Regions from separate parts of the uncultured Virgibacillus sp. genome, predicted to be linked through region 2. Evidence: riboswitches for the same ligand, from Rfam matches in the RefSeq annotation. Region 2 holds a riboswitch; the other holds the start of a gene.
The links. Region 2 has a riboswitch for preQ1 ahead of queC (7-cyano-7-deazaguanine synthase QueC). Riboswitches for the same ligand answer to the same signal wherever they lie in the genome.
Positions count from the first base shown of each region.

Region 1 (11,363 bases), on a different contig from region 2:
CATGGAAGTAGGTCACAAAGGCGTTGCCACAGGAAGTGGCGAATGAAGCCTTTGTACGTATTTGTTTTAGTAAAAACGGACGGAAGTTTTACTTTATCCCGCATATAACTGGCAGTAAGATACCCACTTCAAGCAATAAAGAGAAACCAAAATGGGAAGTGTGGAACAACTGCCAGTAAATGTCCGATTGGTTCACCTAACCATCCGTGGGGATAAACAAAACCCCCCCACGGATGGAAGTTTCACTTTATTTTATCATAATATTCTATCAATCATTAAACTTAAGGAGAAGTGGGGAATGGTAAGTCTTCGTAAAATGCCAATTAGACTAAAGATTATGATTCTATCTTTTGGGATTGTTCTATTTACGCTCTTAATTGGTGGCATTATGCTTATCGGCAATCTTTTTCAAGGAAAAGAAGAAGGGCTTGGTGAGCGTGGACTTATGACAGGGAGGATCGTGGCGAACTTACCAGAAATAAAGGATTCAATTGTAAAAGCACGAGGCTGGAAAACAATCAATCCAATTGTTGAGCGAATACGTACGATTAATCAAGTTGATTACATTGTTGTTTTAAATATGAACCGTATCAGATTCTCCCATCCAATCGAAAAACAGCTCGGAACGGTATCGTCAGGGAAGGATGAAGGGGCTGCTTTTGCTGAGCATAGTTATGTTTCAAAAGCGAAGGGGGAACAAGGAACTGCTATCCGTTCTTTTGTTCCAATTGTTAATGATAGTTTTGAACAAATAGGAGTAGTGCTTGTCGGAAATATGCTCCCATCATTTTGGAACATACTTTTATCTATACGAGTAGAAATAATGATCATTGCTTTACTGACAATAGCCTTTGGAATCATTGGTTCTTATTTATTGGCAAGACATGTTAAAGAACAGACGTTTTGGATGGAGCCATATGAGATAGCGAGGGTGCTAAAAGAGAGAACAACAGTTTTTCAAGCAATGCATGAAGGCGTTATTGCTGTAGATCGTGATGAGCGGTTAGTTGTTTTTAATGAAAAGGCAAAAGAGATTTTACATATTGAAATGGATGTTAATGATGCTCTCATGAGTACGGTCTTGAAAGACAAAGTAATGGTACAGCAATTAAGAGGGCAGACGGCAGCTTATAATGAAACATTGAGAGTTCATGAGAAGCTAATTATGTTAAATCGGATTCCAATAGAAATAGAAAACGAACGGATAGGCTGTGTGGTGGTTTTTCAAGATCGGACAGAAGTTACAAAGATGGCAGAGGAGTTAACAGGTGTAAAAGCTTTTGTCGATGCATTACGTGTTCAAAATCATGAACATATGAATAAGCTTCATACAATTGCAGGATTAATTCAGTTAGAAGAAAATGAGCGAGCGTTGGAATATGTTTTCCAAACGACACAGAAGCAGGCGTCCTTAACAAGGTTCATGATGCAACGAATTAAAAGTTATAGTATTGCAGGTTTGCTTATTAGCAAGATACGTAGAGGTGAAGAGCTAGGAATTGATGTTAGAGTGGATGGTCAAACGTCAATAAAAGCATTTCCAACTGTGTTTAACAATCATGATATGGTGCTCATACTAGGGAATTTAATTGAAAACGCAATTGACGCATGTGCTATATCAGAGATAAAGCAAAAAAGGATTAATATCACAATTTATCAAAATGAAACGGATTGTATGATAAAAATCATTGATAATGGAATTGGTATCGTTGATACGGATCGAATTTTTGAAAAGGGCTATACGACCAAAGGGAAATCCGGATCAGGAATTGGCCTATATTTAATACAGCAAATGATATCCAAGGCAGAAGGGACTATATCAGTTGATTCAGTATTACATCAGGGGACACAAATTATTATAACGATTCCAATGATGTTGAGAAAGGAAGGGTTCCGTGATAAGAGATTCAGAAGTGAAAGTATTGCTGATTGAGGACGACCCTATGGTACAAGAAGTCAATAAAAGAATGGTAGAAAGGGTAGAGGGCTTTCACGTTATTGCAATAGCCGAAAACGGGAAGCAAGGCTTGGAATTATGTCAATACAACAATCCCGATCTCGTTCTGCTGGATATCTATATGCCTGAACAAGATGGTATCGCAGCACTTAAAGCGTTAAGGGAGTTAGAGTTGGATTTGGAGGTGATTATCATTTCCGCAGCTAATGAAATGAATATGGTTCGTAATATGCTACATCACGGAGCTCTCGATTATATTATTAAACCATTCAAATTTGATCGTCTTGTTCTGGCACTGACTAAGTATAATCGTTATCGTCGCCAATTTAATGCAAGTGAAAAGGTAGATCAGCAAACGATTGATGTCTTAATGATGCAGAATGAACAGAATAGTAGACAAGGACATTTGCTGCCTAAAGGCTTAAATAAACAAACATTGAATCAAGTAATTGAATTTTTAGGCTCCCAGAATGAGCCTGCTTCAGCAGATAAAGCAGCTGAAAGTATAGGTATTGCACGGGTTACCGCAAGGAGATATTTGGATTACTTAGAGAAGATGGATCGCGTAGAGATTATCCTCCAGTATGGTGTGGTTGGTAGACCAGTTAATCGATACAAGCTTATTTAATGGCTATCTAAAAGACCAATATGAACAAAATGTACAATATGTTCATATTATTCTTAAAATAAAATGAAAGCGTTATCATATAGAAAAGGATTTTAAAGGAGGGTACTTGTTTTGAAAAAATACCTTGTGTTGATATGTATGTTTTCAATTATTATCGCTTTATCAGCTTGTGGAGAGGAAGAAGCAGCCGAACATTCGGAGGAAGTTAGTGGTGATGGTCAACCAATTGTTTTTGGGACTGGCGGTACTTCGGGAACGTACTACCCCATTGGCGGAGCATTAAAGCCTATTTTTGAAGAAAGTGATTATATTAATAATGTCACTGTCGAGTCTACTGGTGCTTCCGTAGCGAATATTCAGAATATGCAGGATGGGTTAAATCAGATGAGTATTATTATGAGTGATGTAGGTTACGATGCGCTTCAAGGAAAGGGACAGTTTGAAGGTAATCAAGTGGATGTGCAAGCAATGGCTGGTATGTATCAAAATGTTGTTCAAGTTGTCGCAACAGCGGACAGTGGAATCGAAGCAATCGAAGATTTGGAAGGAAAACGTGTTGGTGTTGGTAAAGTTGGTTCAGGAGTCGAGCAAAGCGCTAAAAAGGTATTAGAGGTACTTGGATTATCATACGATGATCTTTCCAAAGTAACGCATACTGGTTATGCGGATAGTGTACAGGAAATGAAAAACGGAAATTTAGATGCAGCATTCTTCACCTCTGGAGTACCGAATAGTAATATAACTGATTTAATGCAGCAAAACGAAGTAGTATTTGTAGAAATTAACGGTGAAATTGCAAAAAAACTAATGGAGGCGTATCCATTCTATAAAGAATTTACGATTCCAGCTAGAGATGAGGCGATGTATAACCTAGATCGAAAGGTAAATACGGTTGGTATTCAAAACATAATTACTGTTTCTCCAGAGCTTAGCGAAGATCTCGTATATGATTTGACGAAACGATATTACGATTATTTAGGAAGCGAAGAGGTATCTATAAGTGCATTAAAACAACTCGATCGGGATGACTTGGCCGAAGGTTTGGTAGTCCCAATCCATTCAGGTGCTAAAAAGTTTTATGAAGAACAGGGGATTTTAAAATAAGATGCTTCAATAAAAGGATGTCGCGACTTAAATGGATAGTGATAACGATTATAATGGTTGGGCTAGGTGTGTTGCTCGTACCAGTAAATGCAATACTTGTATCACAAGGAACAACCATCACCTATGCTTTTCTTCAAAATGATGATGTTTTTTCTTTACAGTGGATTCATTCTGTTGAAAAGGAAGCCTGGGTGGAAAACTTCATAGTTGATGATCAAATTATTTCATTAGATTCCACCAAATTTAAAACATTTGGTGCTGGAGTTCCTACATGGTCAGAGCATTCAACCGAAGTTCAAGATGGTTGGGTATATATGCAGATAGATAGAGTGATTGGTGCCGAGCTAGTGCTAAGGTCTTCGCTAATGAATGATTACCAGTTGATCTATCAAAAGAAAAGATACCCTTTGGAAGCAAGTAATATGGCTTATATAATAGAGGCTAAACAAGCGCCTCTCTTCTTCATTCTATGGACAACAGTAAAAGAAATGGTGGGATGATATATGAATGAAAAAGCAAATTTGGAGGGGTTTGAACGGGAAAGCAATGTACGTACACAATACCCATTAGTTATAGGCATCCTAATTACCGTGTTAGCAGCTGGATTAGGTTTGTTTCATCTTTATACGTCATATGCTGGTTCACTTGTAGATATCAAACAACGTAGTCTTCATTTATACACATTAATGGTGTTAGGTTTTTTATTATATCCTATAATGAAAAAAAGAAAGCACAACGGTATCCCCGTCTATGATTATCTGTTTGCGGGGATATCCCTCCTACTTGGTATTTATATGCTTGCATCTGCTAACCGAATTATTGAATCTGGTGGTCAAATTAACGATATAGATGTTTATGTCGGTATTGCTGTCCTTATTATATTATTTGAGATTACAAGAAGGGTGACGGGGTGGGGACTAACGTTACTCGCATTTGGATTTCTTGCTTATGGGTTTTACGTAAAGTTATCCATATATCCTGAGCTAACAGGTCCCATTATATTAAGTGTTTCGAAAGGAATTCTATCTCATTTAATCTACATCACAGAGGGAATCCTAGGGACAGCAATCGGAGTATCTGCTAGTTATATTATATTATTTATTATGTTTGGTGCATTTTTAAGTAAATCGGGAATGGGGCAGATGTTTAATGATCTGGCAATGGCGGTAGCTGGTCATACGAAGGGTGGACCAGCTAAGGTGGCTGTTCTGGCAAGCGGCTTTTTAGGTTCAATTAATGGTTCCGCTATCGCAAATGTAGTGACAACGGGTGCTTTTACGATTCCGTTAATGAAAAAAGTAGGATATCAGAAGAATTTTGCAGGGGCTGTCGAGTCTTCTGCTAGTGTTGGTGGGCAAATATTACCTCCAATAATGGGAGCAGCAGCCTTTATCATGGCTGAGAATCTAGGTATACCATATACAACAGTGATCTTAGCTGGAATTATTCCTGCATTATTATTTTATATTGGTATTTTACTCCAGGTCCATATTAGGGCTTCTAAGCTTGGTTTACGTGGATTAAATAAGAATGAGTTGCCAACTGTGAAGGAGGTATTAATCCAACGTGGTCATCTCCTGATTCCAATGGCTATCCTATTGTATTTGCTATTTACAGGGAAGACGCCATTCTACGCAGCGTTTTGGTCGATTGTATCAACGATTATTATTACAGGTACTGGAAGAATGTTACTTATCGGAATGGCAGTTTCTTTATTTCTTATATTTGAATCTCAGATAAGAGCACTCCTATCAGGGATAAGTATGCCGATGTTACGTGATAACTGGTTAGAGCTTGGGCTAATTGTCCTGATACCTTTAGTCATTAATCTTATACGTAAAAAGGCAAAGGTGAAAGCAGAGGAAATAGATGTTCGGGATTTTTTTGGGGCATTGGAAAAAGGTGTTCGTACAACCATTCCTGTGGCAGTTGCTTGTGGTGCGGTTGGCATTATTGTAGGTATAGCTTCTTTAACCGGTGTAGCGCTTGAGATTGCAAGCTCCATCGTAAGTGTCGGTGAAATGATTCAGAGTCCCCTTGTTCAGCTTTTAATCACAATAGCGTTAACGATGGTCGCGTCGATTATTTTAGGGATGGGATTACCAAGCATTCCAACCTATATTATTACAAGTACAATGGCAGCCCCAATATTACTACAATTACCATATTTTAGAGAATTAGCTGGAACAGATGAAACAGCTATTTTTGTTGCACATATGTTTGTGTTTTATTTTGGAATTTTTGCTAATATCACTCCGCCAGTTGCGTTAGCTGCCTTTGCAAGTTCAGGTATTAGCGGTGGTGATCCGATGCGTACAGGCATGCAAGCAATGAAACTAGCAATTGCTGGATTTATTGTACCATTTATGTTCGTCTTTTCTCGTGAAATGTTGATGATCGATGCTACGATTGGGAATCTACTACTTATTACGGTGACTTCACTAACAGGGGTTTTTCTTTTATCCGTAGCAGCTGAAGGCTTTTTGAAGGATGCACTTCCCTGGTATATCCGAGTGATGGCAACCTTAGGAGCATTGCTGCTCATCTATCCTGGTATTTGGACAGATATGGCAGGCATATTAGCTCTTATTTTAGTTCTATCCTCCAACTGGCGAAAAATAATAGAAAGAGAGAGAGAAAATCAGGTCGGTTAATAAAAATAAATGATAAAAAAGATGTTAATTATCCATGCAAAAGCATCGATATCAACATCTTTTTTAATAGTCTAGGAAATTATAAAATTAGCCGTGGATAAATAGGGGTGTGTTGAGACGCGTCCAGCTCCAGCATCCAGAAACGAGGCGACTCACGAATCGTATTACGATAAGTCATCATCGGCACATCGTAATTTCTTTATCTTAGTTGACTCGCTCCAGTCGCTACGTATCTAGTCGGGTGCTTATGCTTTTGTTATCCCACAAACAACTGGCAGTAATACCACCACTTATTGAAGTTTCATTTTATATTTACTCATGCTCACCATTTCGGTAAGCTTCATTTAAGCTTTTGTAATCCTATGATATAATAGATATTAGACTGATAAAGGAGGTGAATATAAGTGATGATAGAATTATTAAATGAAGTAGTTAATGATGTGTCGCCATTCTATCTATATATTAGTATATTACTTACGATTGTATCTACCTATCAATTCTTAACAATAGATGCGCGAAATATTATAGAAAATAATAATATTTTGACAAGGGAATATCATAATCTACGTGTACGGTTATTGCCAATGCAAGAATTATTTGGCGAATGTAGAGAGGTTATTGAATGGTTAATTAAAAAGACAAATCGAATAGCATCGCCTGATGATGATACAGACAACGAATCCTTCTCGTTCCAAGCAAATGAATTATCAAAACGAGGAGGACAACAATGGATCGTCAATTTATATTCACATTCCTTAAGAAATATAGTGTAATTAGTATTATTCTTGTAATCTTTTTAACGGGTTGCCAAGGTGATACTAGCGCTGCAGGTTTTTTTAGTTTTGAAAATCCCTTTTCGCAGCTTATCAAATATATTGCCATACTGTTTGGTGGCGACTATGGATTATCAATCATCGTTCTAACGTTGCTTATTCGTTTGCTTTTAATGCCATTATCTTTAAAACAAACGAAAAGTGCTGCAAAGACGAAAGAAAAGATGAGCGAAATGAAGCCTGACATGGATGCTATTACGGATAAGTATAAGGACAAAAAAGATGCAGAGTCGAAAGCAGAGATGCAAAAGGAAATGATGCAACTCTACCAGAAGCATCAATTTAACCCTTTAAGCTCATTGGGGTGTTTGCCGATGCTTATTCAATTTCCGATTATCATAGCGGTTTACTATGCGATTAGGAATTCGCCAGAAATTGCCGCACATTCATTTCTCTGGTTCGATTTAGGACAGGTTGATTTGATTCTACCATTTGTCGCAGCGGCTATTTACTTTATTCAATCGAGAGTATCGTTAACAGGGATGGACGAAAAACAGAGGAAGCAGATGGCGGTTATGTCGCTCTTATCGCCTGTTATGATAGGGTTTATTTCCTTTAATGCACCTGCTGCATTACCATTATATTGGACGGTTAGTGGACTGTTTTTAGTTCTTCAAACATTGTTAGCAAAAAGATTGTACTATCCGAAAATCCAACATTAAATAGCGTTGACATCCGAATGTATCCTATTTATAATTACTCGAGTGGAATGGATAGTAGAAAACATTCCGTGCGGGAGAGGTTCTTAGCTTTAACCCTCTATAAAAAACTAAGGACAAATGATGTAATAAAAAGTCATGTGCCTTAGGCCATGGCTTTTTGTTTGTCTAGAGAATTACAAAATTAGCCGATGTGGATAAATATGGGCGTGTTGAGCTCCAGCACCCAGAAACGAGGCTACTTCACGAATTGCCCTACGACAAGTCACCATCGGCTCGCAAAGCACACCGTGATTCCTTTATATCCGTTGACTCGCTCCGGTCGCTAGGTTTCAAATCGGCGCTTGCACTTGTTCGTTTTGGTGAATTATATTAAATGCTTTGTTTCTAAATGGAGTATTAAGTAGGTACGCACTTGTTTTAGCGAAAGAATATTTAAAAGGAGGCTTCGCGATGGCTAGTAGAAGTAATGATGAGTTAACTGGTGTAACACAGCTAGGAAGTCAAGGAACGATGTATGCTTTTGACTACACACCGGACGTACTGGAGGTTTTTGATAACAAGCACCCGGGTCGTGATTATTTTGTTAAATTTAATTGCCCTGAGTTTACCACGCTTTGTCCTAAAACAAATCAGCCTGACTTTGGGACGGTGTATATTAGCTATATACCAGATAAAAAAATGGTTGAGAGTAAGTCACTAAAGCTTTATTTGTTCAGTTTTCGTAATCATGGTGACTTCCATGAAGATAGTATAAATATTATTATGAATGACTTGATTGATTTAATGGCACCCCGTTATATTGAGGTCTGGGGAAAGTTTACACCGCGTGGAGGGATCTCCATAGATCCCTACTGTAATTATGGTAAAGCGGGTACTAAATTTGAGAAGATGGCAGATCAAAGACTAATGAATCATGATCTATACCCAGAAAATATAGATAATCGTTAAAAAGTAGAGGGTTAGGTTTAGGTCTCTTCCTTTATAATCTCGTTTGCAGCACAGACTACAGATTTACAACGTAGTGAAGATTAGGACGTGCTGGCATATTAATGGACAAGGAAGAGGAGTTTTATGTTTATCTATCTTAATGCGTTATTTGTTGGGCTTTTATTACTATCAAATATATTAGCTGTTAAACTGTTTCAAATAGGAGAATTTATTTTGCCTGGGGCTGCGATTGTATATGTCGTGACCTATTTGCTTACAGATGTGATTGGAGAAGTATATGGAAAGAATACAGCTAGAAAAACGGTTCAGGCAGGATTTATAACCCAGTTGCTTGCGGTGTTTTTCATATTTATTGTTGTTCATTTACCTGCTGCACCAGCATTTGGTCTACAATCAGAATTCGAACAAATACTAGGTGGTAGCTTTCGTGTTATTGCAGCTAGCTTGCTCTCTTATATAGCAAGTCAACACCTTGATGTAAGTATTTTTCATCGTCTTCGTGCAAGCCATGGTGAGAAGAAGCTATGGATACGAAATAATGTCTCAACGATGACAAGTCAACTTATTGACACAAGTCTGTTTATAACCATCGCATTCTGGGGAATCGTGCCGCTACGAGTTCTATTAGGTATGATAGTCACCCAATATATATTTAAACTAATCATTGCAATAATAGATACGCCGTTTGCTTATTTGTTGGTTAAATGGGCGAGGAAGCTTGAGGCAAAATAATAAAGTAACTTTTAATTGTTTATAGGATTTTATTTATTGTAAAGATAATCAAAGATTTATAAACTGCCAATTCCATTGACTTTGCTGAAGAATGAAAGCAAAACATTAGATTAAAACCAGTTATATTGATAGGATCTCCTACTTCAGGTTCCTATCTTTATGGCCGGTTTTTAATTTTCATGAATATATGAAAGGAAGGGTTGCGTATGCATCATTAAGTAGGCAACTTTATAAAAAAGAGATTCGTATAAGGTAATAATTCTGAATAATTAGTTAATATAATGGTGATGTAATTACAAATTGAGGAGGGGAAATGGATGGATGAATCGGATAAGCTATTAAAGATTCTTGGTAATAAAGATGTGCTTGCACTTGCTTTTGGAGCAATGATTGGCTGGGGATGGGTCGTTACGTCTGGATTATGGATTACAGAAGCTGGCTCCATGGGAGCGATGCTAGCCTTTGCTATTGGAGGGCTACTTGTTGTCTTAGTTGGATTAACTTATGCCGAATTGTCCTCAGCGCTGCCATTGGTTGGAGGAGAGCATGTATATACGTATAAGGCAATGGGCAGAGTAGCATCGTTTATTGCTACATGGGCCATTATTCTTGGTTATGTGTCTGTTGTCGCATTTGAAGCTGTTGCATTTCCTACAGTTTTCGAGTATGTCATACCTGGTTACAGCCAGGGGTACTTATATACGATAGCTGGCTGGGATGTAACAGTAACCTGGGCAGGTATAGGAATTCTTGGTTCGTTATTGATTGCTTGGATTAATTATCGAGGTATTAAGCTAACAACAGTTATTTCCTTTATATTAACATTAGTAATTTTAATAGCAGGTCTTATGTTAATAACAGGTAGCACATTTGGCGGGAATATAGCAAATATGAAGCCGTTAGTTGAAACTGGTGTAGCAGGTTTATTAACAGTTATCATTATGACACCATTTATGTTTGTTGGATTTGATGTCATTCCGCAAGCGGCGGAAGAGATTAATTTACCACAAAAGAAGATTGGTCAGTTATTAATTGTGTCAGTAGTACTCGCTGTTATTTGGTATATTGCCATTATTTTTGGGGTATCACGAATTTTAGATGCTTCTGAGCTTATGGCGTCCAACTTAGTTACCGCTGATGCAATGGCAAAAGCATTTGGCAATAGTAAATTAATGGGGAATTTTCTTGTGCTTGGAGGGATTGGTGGGATTTTAACAAGCTGGATTGGGTTTTATGTAGGTGGTAGTCGCGCTATTTTCGCTTTAGCAAATGCAGGTATGTTACCAAAGTCACTTGGAGAGTTACATCCTAAATATAAAACGCCCCATAAAGCTATTCTATTAATTGCTGTATTATCTACAGCAGCTCCTTTACTTGGTCGGCCTGCTTTAGTATGGCTAGTTGATGCTGGTGGCTTAGGACTTGTAGTAGCGTGGTTAATGGTAGCAGTATCTTTTATTATTTTGCGCAGAACAGCTCCTAATATGAAACGTCCTTTTAAACTTCCTGGAGGGACTACAATAGGGTGGATAGCTGTATTAATGTCCGGAGGAGTTATGACCCTTTATTTGCCAGGTATGCCATCTGCTTTAATTTGGCCATATGAATGGATCATTGTAGGGATATGGATATTATTGGGCATTATACTTTATAACTACTCCATGGCCAAATATGGTAAAGGATATGCCGACGAGCACATGAAAAAAGAAATAAATCGGGTAGCGTAGAAGCAGAATGGAAATGAGAAAGAAGAAAGCTGTTACTAAAAAAATTTTAGTAGCAGTTTTGTTATAGTTATAGTCTAGGAAATTATAAAATTTGAGCCTGTATATAAATATAGGCGCG
Region 1 is NZ_CANMAB010000009.1:55,916-67,278, forward strand. Features, by position in the region: gene Q1A47_RS03775 (sensor histidine kinase) at 152-1,933, shown strand; gene Q1A47_RS03780 (response regulator) at 1,944-2,585, shown strand; gene Q1A47_RS03785 (TAXI family TRAP transporter solute-binding subunit) at 2,697-3,689, shown strand; gene Q1A47_RS03790 (DUF1850 domain-containing protein) at 3,707-4,189, shown strand; gene Q1A47_RS03795 (TRAP transporter permease) at 4,193-6,343, shown strand; gene Q1A47_RS03800 (hypothetical protein) at 6,751-7,116, shown strand; gene yidC (membrane protein insertase YidC) at 7,071-7,838, shown strand; PreQ1 riboswitch class I at 7,909-7,955, shown strand; gene queF (preQ(1) synthase) at 8,289-8,786, shown strand; gene Q1A47_RS03815 (queuosine precursor transporter) at 8,910-9,518, shown strand; gene Q1A47_RS03820 (APC family permease) at 9,836-11,245, shown strand.
Region 1: linked by a shared signal. The riboswitch ahead of queF (preQ(1) synthase) and the one ahead of queC (7-cyano-7-deazaguanine synthase QueC) in region 2 are both predicted to bind preQ1.

Region 2 (13,733 bases):
TTCCAATCACCTGTATCACCTTAGAATTCATCCATTTTTTCAACGGATCTTTCATCTTTTGAAACATTTCCACCCTCCCCTTTTAATTTTCCGTGCTAAAACAACTTTTTATACAAGTGTGGTACTCTACTTTCAAAAACAGGTATATCTTTTCTAACTTGAGGAACTGTTGATGCATCAATTTGTGTGCAGAATGAGTCCTCGGAATACCTTGAACCCTCCACTACTATTTCTCCCCAAGGATCGATTACCATCGACTTACCACAAAATAGAATATTATTATATTCTCCTACTCTGTTTGCAGAAACAACGTACATCTGATTTTCAATAGCTCTCGCCAATTGGAGGATTCTCCAATGAGCAGCCCTAGCCTCTGGCCACTCTGCAACGACATGAAGAATTTCGACTCCCTCAAGCGCTAAAGAACGAATGACCTCCGGAAAACGCAAGTCATAACATATAATTACACCCATCTTTACTCCTTCAAGTTCAAACACTGTTGGGGGCTTTTGACCACCTGTTAAGTACTTATGCTCATCTAGCATAGGAACTAAGTGGACCTTATTGTATTGATACACAACAACTCCATTACGATCAATAATGAAGGACGTATTATAGAAGCAATCATTCACTTTATTTGCAACTGAGCCCCCAATGATGTTTACATTTAGCGATAGCGCTAAGTTTTGTAAGAAACCTTTTGTTGGCTCACCACCTATATCTGCTTGTTCATCTAATGATGGTAGTGTATAAGCAGTTGTCCACATTTCTGGTAACACAACAACATCTGGTTTATTTTTAGCTACTTCTCTTTTCATCCACTCTTTTACTTTAGCTCGATTTTTGGACGGGTTACCAGGGACAATATCCATCTGATAGATAGCATATTTCAATATCATTCTTATCCCTCCAACATCGTTTTTTACTTCTAGCCCTTTATGCTTTTCACCACTACGTATCATACATCACAATTATCATAATTATCAATATTCAAATTATTGAAAAGCGAAAGCAGTTTCTATAATACTACCTTCACTTAATTACATTCTATTGTGGCAGATATCGAAAAACGATTACCTAACTTAGTGATGGAACCAGCAAAGCGACTTACTACCCCTAATGCTACTACCCCTAATGCTGTATGGTTAATTCTTCCTTGCTTATAGTTGTCTCCATCTTCATGATAACACATAATCCTGCCGATAGATGACCACCCTATGTTCTAGTCTACTTGACATTTGTTCATTTACGATATGAACTACAAATGCTTTGGATTGTAAAATATTTCTAACATTATCCTTTTGTATTCTATCCTCTTTGCGCTGAAAAGACCGTGGAATGGTTGGAGGATGTTACGATACGATATTAAAAAAGCTGATGGTGCTCCATGAATAGTACTGTCTTCAGTCTCAAATGCCATCGATCGCGATACCACACTACCAATTAAATGTATTGGATTCAAAGAAAGCACTCCTACGCTACCCCCCTCCAAATTTATTATTATTGATCCAATCCCCTAATTTTAATAGGAAATAATGTTTTTTCTAATTTCCCACGATAAATCTCATATTGCTCTGGTAATTTTAACGCTGCCCCTAACGTCGCTAATGATTCATCATGGGAAAATCCAGGAGGGTCTGTAGCAATTTCAAATAATATATTACCATGTTCTTTAAAGTATATTGCGTTAAAATAATTTCGATCTTTAACTGCTGTTACACTATAACCACTCTCCCTAACATATGTTTGCCAATCTAATTGGTCGGCATCATTTTCAGCACGCCAAGCTATATGATGAACTGTTCCAACTCCCATTTGTCCACGCCCAGCAGATGTAGTTTTTAAATCAATCATATTTCCAATATCCCCAAAAGACCGAAAACGAATAAGGTCCTCTTCTTCTTCCATTCGCTCTAATCCCATTATTTCTTCTAGTACCTGCGCTGTTTTTTCAGGTTGCGAAGAAAATAACGTTGCTCCAGCAAAACCTTTAATTGCCGCTTCAGGAGTTATGTTACCAAAAGTCCAATTATTCCGGTCACCGTTTTCTCGCTCTACAAGCTCTAATTGTAGACCATGGGGGTCTTTAAAACGTAAATACGTTTCTCTAAAACGCTTTTCCATTGTGAACTGGATGCCAAAACCTCTAAATCGTTCCTGCCAAAAATCCATCGCCCCCAGTGGAATAGCATACGAGGTGACACCAACTTGACCATCACCAATTTTACCTGGAAAGGCATTGGTCCATGGAAAAAAAGTAATGATTGTTCCTGGCTTTCCCTCTTTATTTCCAAAGTAAAGATGATACGTACCCGGATCATCAAAGTTGATCGTTTTCTTCACAAGTCGCAACCCCAATATACTTGCATAAAAATCTACATTCTCCTGCGGATGGCCAACAATTGCTGAAATATGGTGAATTCCCGCTGTTCTTTTCACAACTATACACTTCCTTTGATGAATTATCTTTAATTAAAGTATTATTAATTAAAGATAATAATAGCGATTTATGCTTAGTTTGTCAACCTAACACTATATTATTCAAGTAATTGACTAGCTAAACATTTACAGGAATCAAATCCTATTATGTAATAGGCTCAATGAAGCAATAATTGGTCTGCTTAAAAGCACCGCAGCACAAGGTAAGGCAATTTAGAACTCCAAACTTAGTCACTTAACGGTTATACTGTATGGGCTGAGTGAAAATGCTATGGGTGGGAGGGGTATTCTTCTATATTTTAAATTCTTTATCACAAAAAAATGAAGAAACAGTAAAAAACGAACGATAATTATCATAAATTAATTATCGTTCGTTTTTTGATTAAAGTCATTCATTTAGCACCTGAAATAAGCGAGACTCCGGCGGGAACAGCACGAGTCCGAAGATCCACGTGGTAACGTGTTTTTCTTTACCAAGTTAGCTGAAGCCGTGCCCGCGGAAAGAGCGTATATTTTCACGGTGCGGCGATGATACTGATATTGATAACATGATTATTCGTATTTTGAGTAAAAAAGTTGTGTTTTGTCCCAGACTCTCCTAATACATGTACATTAAATTATTCAGCGGATCCTACATCAGCCCATTTGTATTCATATGTTGCTCCAAACGGATTCACAAAAACACCTTTTACTTTCGGAGAAACAAGCTGTGCTCTCGAAGCCTGATAAATCGGCGCAATAGCTGCGTCCTCAAAAAGGATTTTCTCAGCCTCTAAAAAGTTCTCATAACGAGCTACATTATCTGTAGCTAAGGAGGAAGTAGTTGCATTCACTAAGTTATCGTATTCTTCATTAGAATACCCCATCATATTATTGCCACTATCTGTTGTCCAAAGATTCATATACGTGAATGGATCAAGGAAATCTGGACCCCATCTAGAAACTTGAATTTCATAATTCATGCTTGTATCCAGATCAAGCCGCTGCTCTTTAGGTACTTGCTTTAACGTAACGTTAAGACCTGGTAAGTTTGTAGAAAGCTGATTAGCAATATACTCAACCATTAACTTTGTTGTTTCATCATCGTCTGTTAACAGTTCAAGTTCAACAGAATCTTTACCAATCTCTTCTAAACCTTTTTCCCATAATTTCTTCGCTTCTTCAATATCATACGTCACAAGGTCTCCATTAACTTTTCTGAAGTCTTCACCAGTTTCAGGCATTGGCGTGAAATCAGCTGGAACCAGACCATTAGCAACAATGGATCCATTATTTAAAATTTCGTCAACAAGCGCTTGTTTGTTGAATGCTTTACTGATTGCCTTTCGAATATTTACATTTGCAGTAACATCCGTTGTCGTTTGATTAAATTTAATGAAGTAAACGAATGTATCAGGAGTAATGACATAATCATCATTTGTACTATATTGATCAACTAAATCTGAAGTTAAATCAACACGATCAATCTTTCCTGATTCATATAAATCAACAGACGTTTGAGGATCTTTTACCACTTCAAAGTTAATATTATCCATTTTCACAGTATCGGCATCCCAATAATCTTCATTTTTTTCAAGCTCCCAAGAACTACTAGTACTTTTCCAATTCGTTATTTTATATGGTCCATTAGCTAGAAGTGTATCGGAACTAGTAGCAAAATTATCACCTTGCTCTTCAACAAACTTCTGGTTTAATGGCAAAAAGGTACCGAATGTTGTTAAAGATTCAAAGTATGCTGTAGGATTCTCTAGTTCTACTACTAGTGTATAATCTCCATCAGCTTTAACACCCAACTCTTCAATAGGCTTGTCTCCAGAACTAATTGCAGTTGCATTTTTTATGACACCATTCATCATATATGGACCATATTCTGATCCGGTTTCTGGATTAACAGCCCGCTGCCATGAATAAACAAAATCATGGGCAGTAACAGGGTCTCCATTTTCCCAAACTGCATCCTCTCGTAAAGTAAACGTCCAGGTAAGTCCATCGTCACTTACTTCATGGTCAGTTGCGATCCCTTCTACGGGTTGCGCATTCTCATCTAATCGATAAAGCCCCTCCGTCGTGGCTGCTAAATATATAAAAGATGATTCATCAGTTGCAAGTGAAGGGTCCATTGACGGGATTGCTTCGGGGTTAATAAAATTTAATACCTTTTCTCCTTCTTTTTCTTCATTCGTATCTGCTGTTGCCTCATCTGTTTCCTCTTCAGATGTCGATGCGTCCTCACTCTCACCGGAGCAGGCAACAATTACGCTGATTAATAGACCAAATACGAGGAATAATATCCAGCTTCTTAGCCTCATAATAAAGCCCCCTTTTATTTTTCTAGTGATGCAGAAGCTAGTAAAACTTACTAAGAATTATACCTTTAACTTAAGAAAGTTGTAAAGTATTTTTTAGAAAATTAATTTATTTATGATAATTAATAATAAACTATCAAAACACAAAATTACATTAATTCAGCTGGTAGAATTTCTAAACAACTTATAATAATGTTTGAGAATTTTCACCAAGAGTAACGAAAAAAAGACGTAACATGATGTGGAATTAGAAGAGCTCGTAGCATATGAAAATGACCACTTACTTCGTTCTCGACCAATTTTTTAATTGGGAAAGAAAAATAGAATTGCTACCAAAATAACTGAACAGGTTTCTCTATTGTCACTTGTGTAAAAGCGAAGTGGGAGTCGAACAAACAGAGACATACAGAACAAAAGTGCAAGCGCCCAAAAGAAACGTTGCGACTGGAGTCAGTCAACGGAGATGAAGGAATCACGGTGTGCTTGCGGGGCGATCATGACTTTTCGTAGGACGATTCGTGAAGTCACCTCGTTTCTGGGTGCTGGAGCTGGGCGCGACTCAGCACGCCCCTATTTATCCAGATGGGACAATTTCATCATTTCCTAGACTATAAAAAAGCTTGCAAAGAAACAAAAAAGTTTCTCTACAAGCTTCTGATTTCTTATAGTAATCCGATTTATCATTATATTCACTTGTGATTCGTTTTGTTTACGTAATGACGAATATGCTTGTTTATACCAGCTAAAGTGATATTGGCAGGGTCGGCAGTGATGTCTAATTCTAAACTAGAACCATCTGTCGGTAACGTATTGTTAAAAACTTCTTCGTATGCTTCAACAGATAGTTCTTTTCTTGATGATAGTAGATGATCATGTTGATCTATTAGTAAATGTTCACGAAAATTCGGCTGTATTATCCCTGTAAAGAATTCACCAACAGCTCCTGATCCATAACTAAACAATCCGATTCTCGAACCTGCTTCTAAGCCTTTATTCTGCTCAAGCAGTGAAAGGAAACTTAAATACAAAGAACCGGTATAAATATTACCAACATGCTTATTATACAGCTTACTGTATTCCAGGTTTTCTAAAAGACGTTCTTTATCTTCTGTTGTTCCTTCCTCATATATCGTACGTAATGCTTTTAAACCCATCTTTGTATATGGTAAATGGAAGCAAATGGCTGCAAAGTCAGCTAACGTCAATAATGATTTTTTCTTATAATCTTCCCATACTTCTTCGAAGAAAGAAATATATTTTTCATTAGAAAGCTTTCCATCTACCATAGCTGTATCCGAATATACTGGGCGCCAAAAGTCCATTACTTCAGATGTTAAATATGCGCTTTTGTCCTCTAACGCAAGAATCGCCGGATCAGCACTAACCACTATTGCAACTGCACCTGCACCCTGGGTAGCCTCACCACCAGTATTCAATCCATATCTAGCAATATCAGATGCCAACACTAACACCTTACTATCTGGATTTAAGGCGATATGACCTTTTGCTAACTGTATTCCAGCAGTAGCTCCGTAACAGGCTTGCTTTACCTCAATTGTTCGTGCATGTTGGTTTAATCCGAGTAATTCGTGAATATACACACCTGCTGCTTTTGAATTATCAATTCCAGATTCTGTACCGAATATAATAAAATCGATGTTTTCCTTATCTTTATCATCTAGTATATTCCAAGCTGCATTAGCAGCCATTGTCACTGAATCTTGTGTAATTGGAGCAACAGCCATCTTTTCCTGACCAATTCCAATCGTAAATTTTTCTGGCTCCACGTCTCTAGCCACAGCTAATTTATTCATATCTACATATAAATGTGGTGTGTAAAACCCAATTTTGTCTATACCTATCTTCAATGTTCTACTCCTTTACTAACTAATGTCATTTTTATAACCATCGTATTCGTTACATTAGTGATTCTCTTCACAATCGTTTCCTTTATTATTACCAACACCATAAATGATAATATAATCTAACTACAAAAACAATCATCGTGTATTAACGGTTTCGTATTTTAATGTAGATATATTAATTAATATTCCAACAGAAATTAGCATAAACAGCAAAGAAGAACCCCCATAACTAATAAAAGGAAGCGTAATCCCTGTAACTGGTAACATTCCAGAAACTGCTCCAAGATTTAATATAGCTTGAATAATTATTTGAAATGTCAAGCCCAGAGCTAATAATTTGGGAAACATATGTCTCTGTTGAAAAGCTATATGAATGCCTCTATAGAAAATCATTAAATAAGCCGCTAGCACTATAATTAAACCTACTATGCCGAGCTCTTCCACTATAATTGCCATAATAAAATCCGTGTGAGCTTCAGGTAGATAACCTAATTTTTGAACACTATTCCCTAGTCCATTACCAGTTATTCCTCCTGCTGCTATTGCGATATAGGAGTTTATGAGTTGATACCCATCAGTAGCAGCGGTTTCAAATGGCTGTTGAAAAGATGTTAAGCGTTGCAACCGATACGGTGATGTGTATGCAAAATAACTTACACCTAAGATCGCAATAGTACCTAGCGCGACTAAATGTATAAATCTAACTCTAGAACAGAATACAATAATTCCACAGGAAAATAGAATTAGAGAGGCTGTTCCAAGATCTGGCTGTAATAAGATAAGCATAAATACAGTTGCTAATAGCAGAAGAGGTGGAAGAACACCTTTGCCAAACTTGTGAATATACGATTGTTTTCTCGCATATATATAGGCAAAATATATAACCATTGAAACTTTGATAGCTTCTGTTGGTTGAAAGACAAATCTACCTATTGAAATCCATCTTTGTGCATAATTCCTTTCTATTCCAATACTAGGAATTAATACAAGAACTAAAAAAAATATAGATGATATAACTAGCAATGGAACCATTCTATTTATCCGATGCAGTGGTATAAGTACGGTGACTATCAAGAATAAGAAACCAATTAACACCCAAAGAAACTGTCTAACAAAAAAATGAGTACTATTATGATAAACTTCATACCCAATCGGATAACTAGCACTATATACCATTACTAAACCAAATGCCGATAACAAAAGAACAGTTATTAATAAGAGATAATCCATTTGCTGTATTTTTTCTTTCATTTAATCACCTTGTGTCAATACATTTTTTCCAAATACATAGCGACGATTAGATCTGATTCGGATACTAGCTATTATTCCTAATGCAATTAAATTAGTTAATAAAGCACTACCACCATAGCTGAGAAAAGGAAGTGCAATACCCGTTATTGGCATCAAACCAACTGTCATAGCAATATTTTGGAAAATTTGAAATGCCATTAACCCACTAATACCAATACAAAGATAAACACCAAACAAGCTACCTGAATGAAATGAAGTCCTCATAATTTGGTAAATTAGTAGAAAATACAATAATAGCAATATACTTGCACCTATAAATCCAAATTCCTCACCGATAACCGTAAAGATAAAATCAGTGTGCGCTTCTGGAATTTGCCCATTTTGGACTTGCACACCCTGGTTAAACCCGTTTCCTGTTAATTGCCCAGAACCAATACCTAGGATAGCCTGCTTTAATTGATAACCATAATCGGATGCAAATTCATTCGGATTCAACCAACCATAAATTCTAGATAATTGATGATCTTGAAAAAAACGAGAAAACAACTCAAAATTCAAATAGTATAAGGTTATTAGTAGAATAATTAAAGCAATTAAGCTAACGGTTAACAATAAAAGCATAGCTGTAGAAATATGGGAGACAAATAAAAACGTCAATGTAGAGGCTACGATCATTAAGCCCGAACCTAAATCTGGTTGCATTAATACGAAAAATAATGGTATTACCGTTGCGATGGAAACCTTTAATACAACTGGAATACTAGCAATGAATGATAGACGTTTACTACCAGCCTTCTTTAAAAGAACAGCAATATAAAGAATTAAAAATAGTTTCATAAACTCAGAGGGTTGTAACTGAAAGATCCCCAAATCTATCCATCGCTGAGAACCATTTTTTACTGTACCGAACAATTGGACATAGACTAACATCAAAACCCCAATAAGGTACATTGGAAAAGCCCATTTTTCTAGTAATTCATAGTCAAACCAAGCAACCATGATCAACATAAGAAATCCAACTATATACCAAAACAATTGTCGTTTTACAAAGTAAAACTCATCTGCCACTGCATACTGACCAGACCCACTATACACAGCCACCAGACTAAATAAAAATAAACAGATTAAGATAATAATTAAAAAACGTATACGGCTAAACGTAGTGTCCTTCATGAATTTAGTTACCTTTCATAGATAATAGAGTTTATGTATTCTCCTAAACACCAGTAAATGATTGATGCTCCCTGTCGCTTCCCATTCAAAATAGTTAACATAGTAACCTTATCCATTGTTGACACTTTACTAAATGGGCTAACTGATAGAAATTGATCATGAAAATAATGACCATGCCGAAAATTGCAATTGTCCGCTGCCATGAATTTATTCCTCCCAAGCGTATCTTCATTTAGCTTATCTTCATGATGACATAATGTCAACAAAAAATGACAATAAGTCATCAATATAGAATTTGAGATAAGAATTTAGCCAAAGAGAAAGCCGAACTAGATTCGAAACGTTTTACCCGCTCTCATTTGAATCTAGTTCGGCTTTTTGGTTGTAAAAATATTTTACATATTTATAATTTTTCCCTATCATTTTTCTTTAAAAGTGAAGACTTTAGGATAAGATATATCTCATCTCCATCGTGTTCTTATACACCGCGTTTATTCCCCCAGAGAAAGGTATGTAATTGAGGGAGCACCCGCACATCTTTTAAGATGTTGTTTGTCATTACACGTTCAATAAGCGCTTCGTATTTCTGAAGTAAGTGCTCCATCAATTTATCTGAACTTTCCATACCAATTTCATCATTTCCTACTTGAAGAAATAATTTAGCCTGAGGATACCTTTTATGAATCTGTTCAGCGTATGTTAAGTCACCCTCATCAAATATCACAATTTTTAAGCTATATTCTCCTTTTTGTCGATGTTGTAACGAATCAATTATAAAATCTAACGTTTGATAATTGGTTTTCATCCCTGAGCTAGGAGGCTTTGGTGATAACGTTAGATCATCAATTTTAGTAAACCACGATTGCCATCTACTTCCCTGTGTCTCAATAGCAACTTTTATTTGTTCGTGATGGAGTAAATCAATCAAGCGACTCAATTGGCTAAGTAACGCTGGGTTGCCACCTGAAATCGTTACATGGCCGAATTGATCTCCACCCTTTTGATATAAGGTTTGCATTATTTCCTCTGCTTCCATCATTTTAATGAGATGTTTCTCTGATCCGTCCCATGTAAATGTTGAATCACACCATGAACAGGAATAATCGCAACCAGCAGTTCGTATAAACATGGTCTTTCTTCCAATAACCATTCCTTCCCCTTGAATGGTCGGTCCAAATATTTCAATTACTGGTATTTTCATCTATATTCTCCTTTGGACGATAAACACAATAACTAGAAGGCGTTTCCCGTAAATACACTTGGATACAACGCGGAGAATGCGAAAAACCATCTAAATATTCCTGTACTAATTCATAAATCGTCCGAGCAACAATTTCTGTTGTTGGAAAGGTATTAGGACACACATTTGAAAAAGCAATATCTTCATTCATAACACCATGATCAAAGCGTTTATGAATCAAATCCTTTATTTCTTTAAAATCAACTAAAAATCCTGTGTGGTTAAGCGTTTCACCAACAATCGTAATATTTGTAAAATATGTATGTCCGTGCATGGACTGACATCTCCCAGTGTCTTGATGTGGAATATAATGTGCTGCTGCAAAATGAAAGTCTTTGTTAATTTCATAGGAATAGTTATGATGTGGAACAGGATAGATTTGTTGTATCATTTTGCTTGCTCCCTCTTCCGATTAGTTTCATATTTTTCTAACCCATTTTTTCTTAATTTACATGCCGGACATTCCCCACATCCACTGCCTTTGATTCCGTTATAGCAGGTCAACGTATTATTTTTCACAAATGAAAAAGCCGCTAGCTGGTCACTTAACTCCCACACCCCTGCTTTATCCAACCACATAAGCGGTGTATGCAAAACAAATTGTTCATCCATTGCTAAATTTATTGTTACATTCAGTGATTTAATAAAAATATCCCGACAATCTGGGTAACCACTAAAATCCGTTTCACAGACACCAGTTACTAAATGTTTGGCATCTATTTGCTTAGCTAAAATTGCTGCGAACGATAAAAACATAAGGTTTCTTCCAGGGACAAAGGTAGATGGTAGCTCTCCCTCATTTTCTGTTATCTCGATATCTTTTCGAGTTAACGCATTTGGTGCTAACTGATTTAACAAACTCATATCCAACAGATGATGTGTAACTTCCAAGTGTTCACAAATATTTCTCGCAACTTGTAATTCTTCGATATGGCGCTGACCATATTGAAATGTTACTGCTTCTACATGTTCAAACTTTCTCAGCGCCCAAAACAAACAAGTAGTACTGTCCTGGCCTCCACTGAATACAACTATCGCTTTTTGGTCGTTCATCGACGCTTCTCCTCCTCGACAAAGAAGAGTGTTCGTTAACTAGCATTTCCCATCAAAAAAACAACACTAAGAAGGGTGTTGTTTTGGTCTCCTTAGTTTTTTATAGAGGGATGGAATTGCGAACCTCTCCTGTATTTTTACAGATTTCTTAATTAAGTTGCAGCTCTAGTTTACCATTCATAAACTAATTATGAAAGATACTTCTTTCTTTCACTATAAATGTAGCTTGAATAGGTTCATTACTATTTGTATAAGTCACAGAAGTTCGGCTATAAAGCAATGCCCACTTCTGAAGAATTTAGAGCTTTTAATTTTCCGTAAGCAATGATCGGTTATTTTCAACGAAGGGATATATGTATAGCAATACTTTTGCATTTTAGAAGATCTTTAATATATTTTATTTCATTAAGCTAGGTAATATCGTTACTATTTGCGGAAATACGATTAACAATACGATGCAAATGATCATCCCAATGATCATTTGCACAGCTCCTCGGAAAATTGTCTGTACTGGAATATTAGTCGCGACTCCTTTAATAACAAAGATACTAATTCCTAACGGGGGTGTTAATGATCCTATATTGATTGCCATCACCATAATAATTCCAAACCAGACACCATCAAATCCAAGTTCCATAATAATCGGATAAATAATTGGAAGCGTTAAAACGATTAAGGATAAGCCTTCGATAAAACATCCTAATATAAATAATACAATTAATATTAAGATCAGAATTACATATGCGTTAAGTTCTAACCCACTCACAAAGGAAGTAAGCTTCACAGGTAGTCTGCTAATTGTGAGAAACTGACTAAATAATGTAGCTCCGATAAGTATTAAAAAGATATAGGCAGTTAACCGTAACGATTCATTAAATGATTGCTTTAGTTTATTCCAGTCAAGTCTTCTAGATAAAAAAGCGAAAATAATTGCACCCATTGCTCCTACACCCGCAGCTTCGGTTGGTGTAAAAACACCTAAGTAGATTCCACCAATACTAATTAAGAATAAGCCTAAAAATGGCCAAACATTTTTTAATGTAAGTAATTTCTCACGAATTGTTGCTTGTTCAGATCTCGCAGGTGCTAATGTTGAATTACGCCGAACAAGAATTGCAATAATAATCATAAAGATAATGACCTGAATGACACCAGGAATAATACCTGCTATTAATAATGCCCCAATTGCTTCCCTTGTTTGAATTCCATATAAAATTAAGATCACACTTGGCGGAATTAATATTCCAAGTGTACCACCTGCTGCTACACAAGCTGTCGATAGACTCGGTTGATATTTAAATTTTTCCATTTCAGGAAGTGAAATTTTAGAAACGGTTGCAGTTGTCGCATTAAGTGAACCAGAAATGGAAGAAAAAATGGCTGCAGTACCAATGGTGGCCATTGCTAATCCTCCCCGAAGATGACCAACCCAACTGTCTACAGCTTTGTATAAATCCTTTCCCAATCCCGTGTATGAAAGAATCATGCCCATCAAAATAAATAATGGAATAACACTTAACGAATAGGAACTCGCCGTGTCAAATGGAGTCCTACCGAGCTGAGCAAATGCCACATCCCAACCTCTTATTAATGTTGTACCTGTCAAGCCTACAAATAAAAGAGAAATACCTACGGGAACCTTTAGTAATAACAAGACAATCAATGCAATAATACTAATAAAACCGATTATTTCAGGACTCATTTGAATGAACCACCTTTTGCAAATAATGAATAGCATGCAGAAATGCGGTTAGCGCGAATAACATTGTCCCTATAACTGCTAACATGGCGATCGGAAAAAGTGGAATACGTAAATCACCTGTTACCGTATGAGCGTAAAAGAGACGAATTGCATATTCACAGGTACTCCATGCTACAAGTAGCATTAAACCCGTGATTAACAAATTAATGACAGATTCAAATATCCACTGTATACGAGTTGAGAATCGCTCAATTACAAAGTCAATTGTAATATGTCCCTCTCTGACATGTGTGTAAGCTAGGCTTAAGAAGATGACAAGTGATAGACCTAGCTCCGTAAAGTCGACCGTACCCGTGATAGGAGCTTTAAGAATCCATCTACTGAGTACATCTAATGTAATCAAGATCGCCATCAATAATAGAATGACTTGAGCAATATAATGAATGACTCTACTTAATTGCTTCATTATGCTGTCCATCTAATCACCTTCTTTCTACTTCTTTAGCTCCGCTTTTAATTGAAATGCTCGATCATAAATATGTTGACCGGGATAGCCCCTATTTTCCATGTCATTTATCCATGCTTGAACAATTGGGTCCAATGCCTTTCTCCATGGAATTAATTGCTCCTCTGTTAAATCAATTACCTCTGCTCCATTTTCTTTTGCTAATTTCCTTCCTGTCTGACCGTCTACATCAAAAACA
Region 2 is NZ_CANMAB010000014.1:35,039-48,771, reverse strand. Features, by position in the region: gene Q1A47_RS05265 (hypothetical protein) at 1-67, opposite strand, end outside; gene Q1A47_RS05260 (carbon-nitrogen family hydrolase) at 96-899, opposite strand; gene Q1A47_RS05255 (hypothetical protein) at 1,037-1,192, opposite strand; gene Q1A47_RS05250 (ring-cleaving dioxygenase) at 1,501-2,445, opposite strand; gene Q1A47_RS05245 (peptide ABC transporter substrate-binding protein) at 3,057-4,748, opposite strand; gene Q1A47_RS05240 (hydroxymethylglutaryl-CoA synthase) at 5,435-6,613, opposite strand; gene ftsW (putative lipid II flippase FtsW) at 6,746-7,861, opposite strand; gene rodA (rod shape-determining protein RodA) at 7,862-9,034, opposite strand; gene Q1A47_RS05225 (hypothetical protein) at 9,043-9,237, opposite strand; gene queE (7-carboxy-7-deazaguanine synthase QueE) at 9,513-10,235, opposite strand; gene queD (6-carboxytetrahydropterin synthase QueD) at 10,216-10,665, opposite strand; gene queC (7-cyano-7-deazaguanine synthase QueC) at 10,662-11,327, opposite strand; PreQ1 riboswitch class I at 11,414-11,460, opposite strand; gene Q1A47_RS05205 (TRAP transporter large permease) at 11,725-13,029, opposite strand; gene Q1A47_RS05200 (TRAP transporter small permease) at 13,019-13,507, opposite strand; gene Q1A47_RS05195 (TRAP transporter substrate-binding protein) at 13,523-13,733, opposite strand, start outside.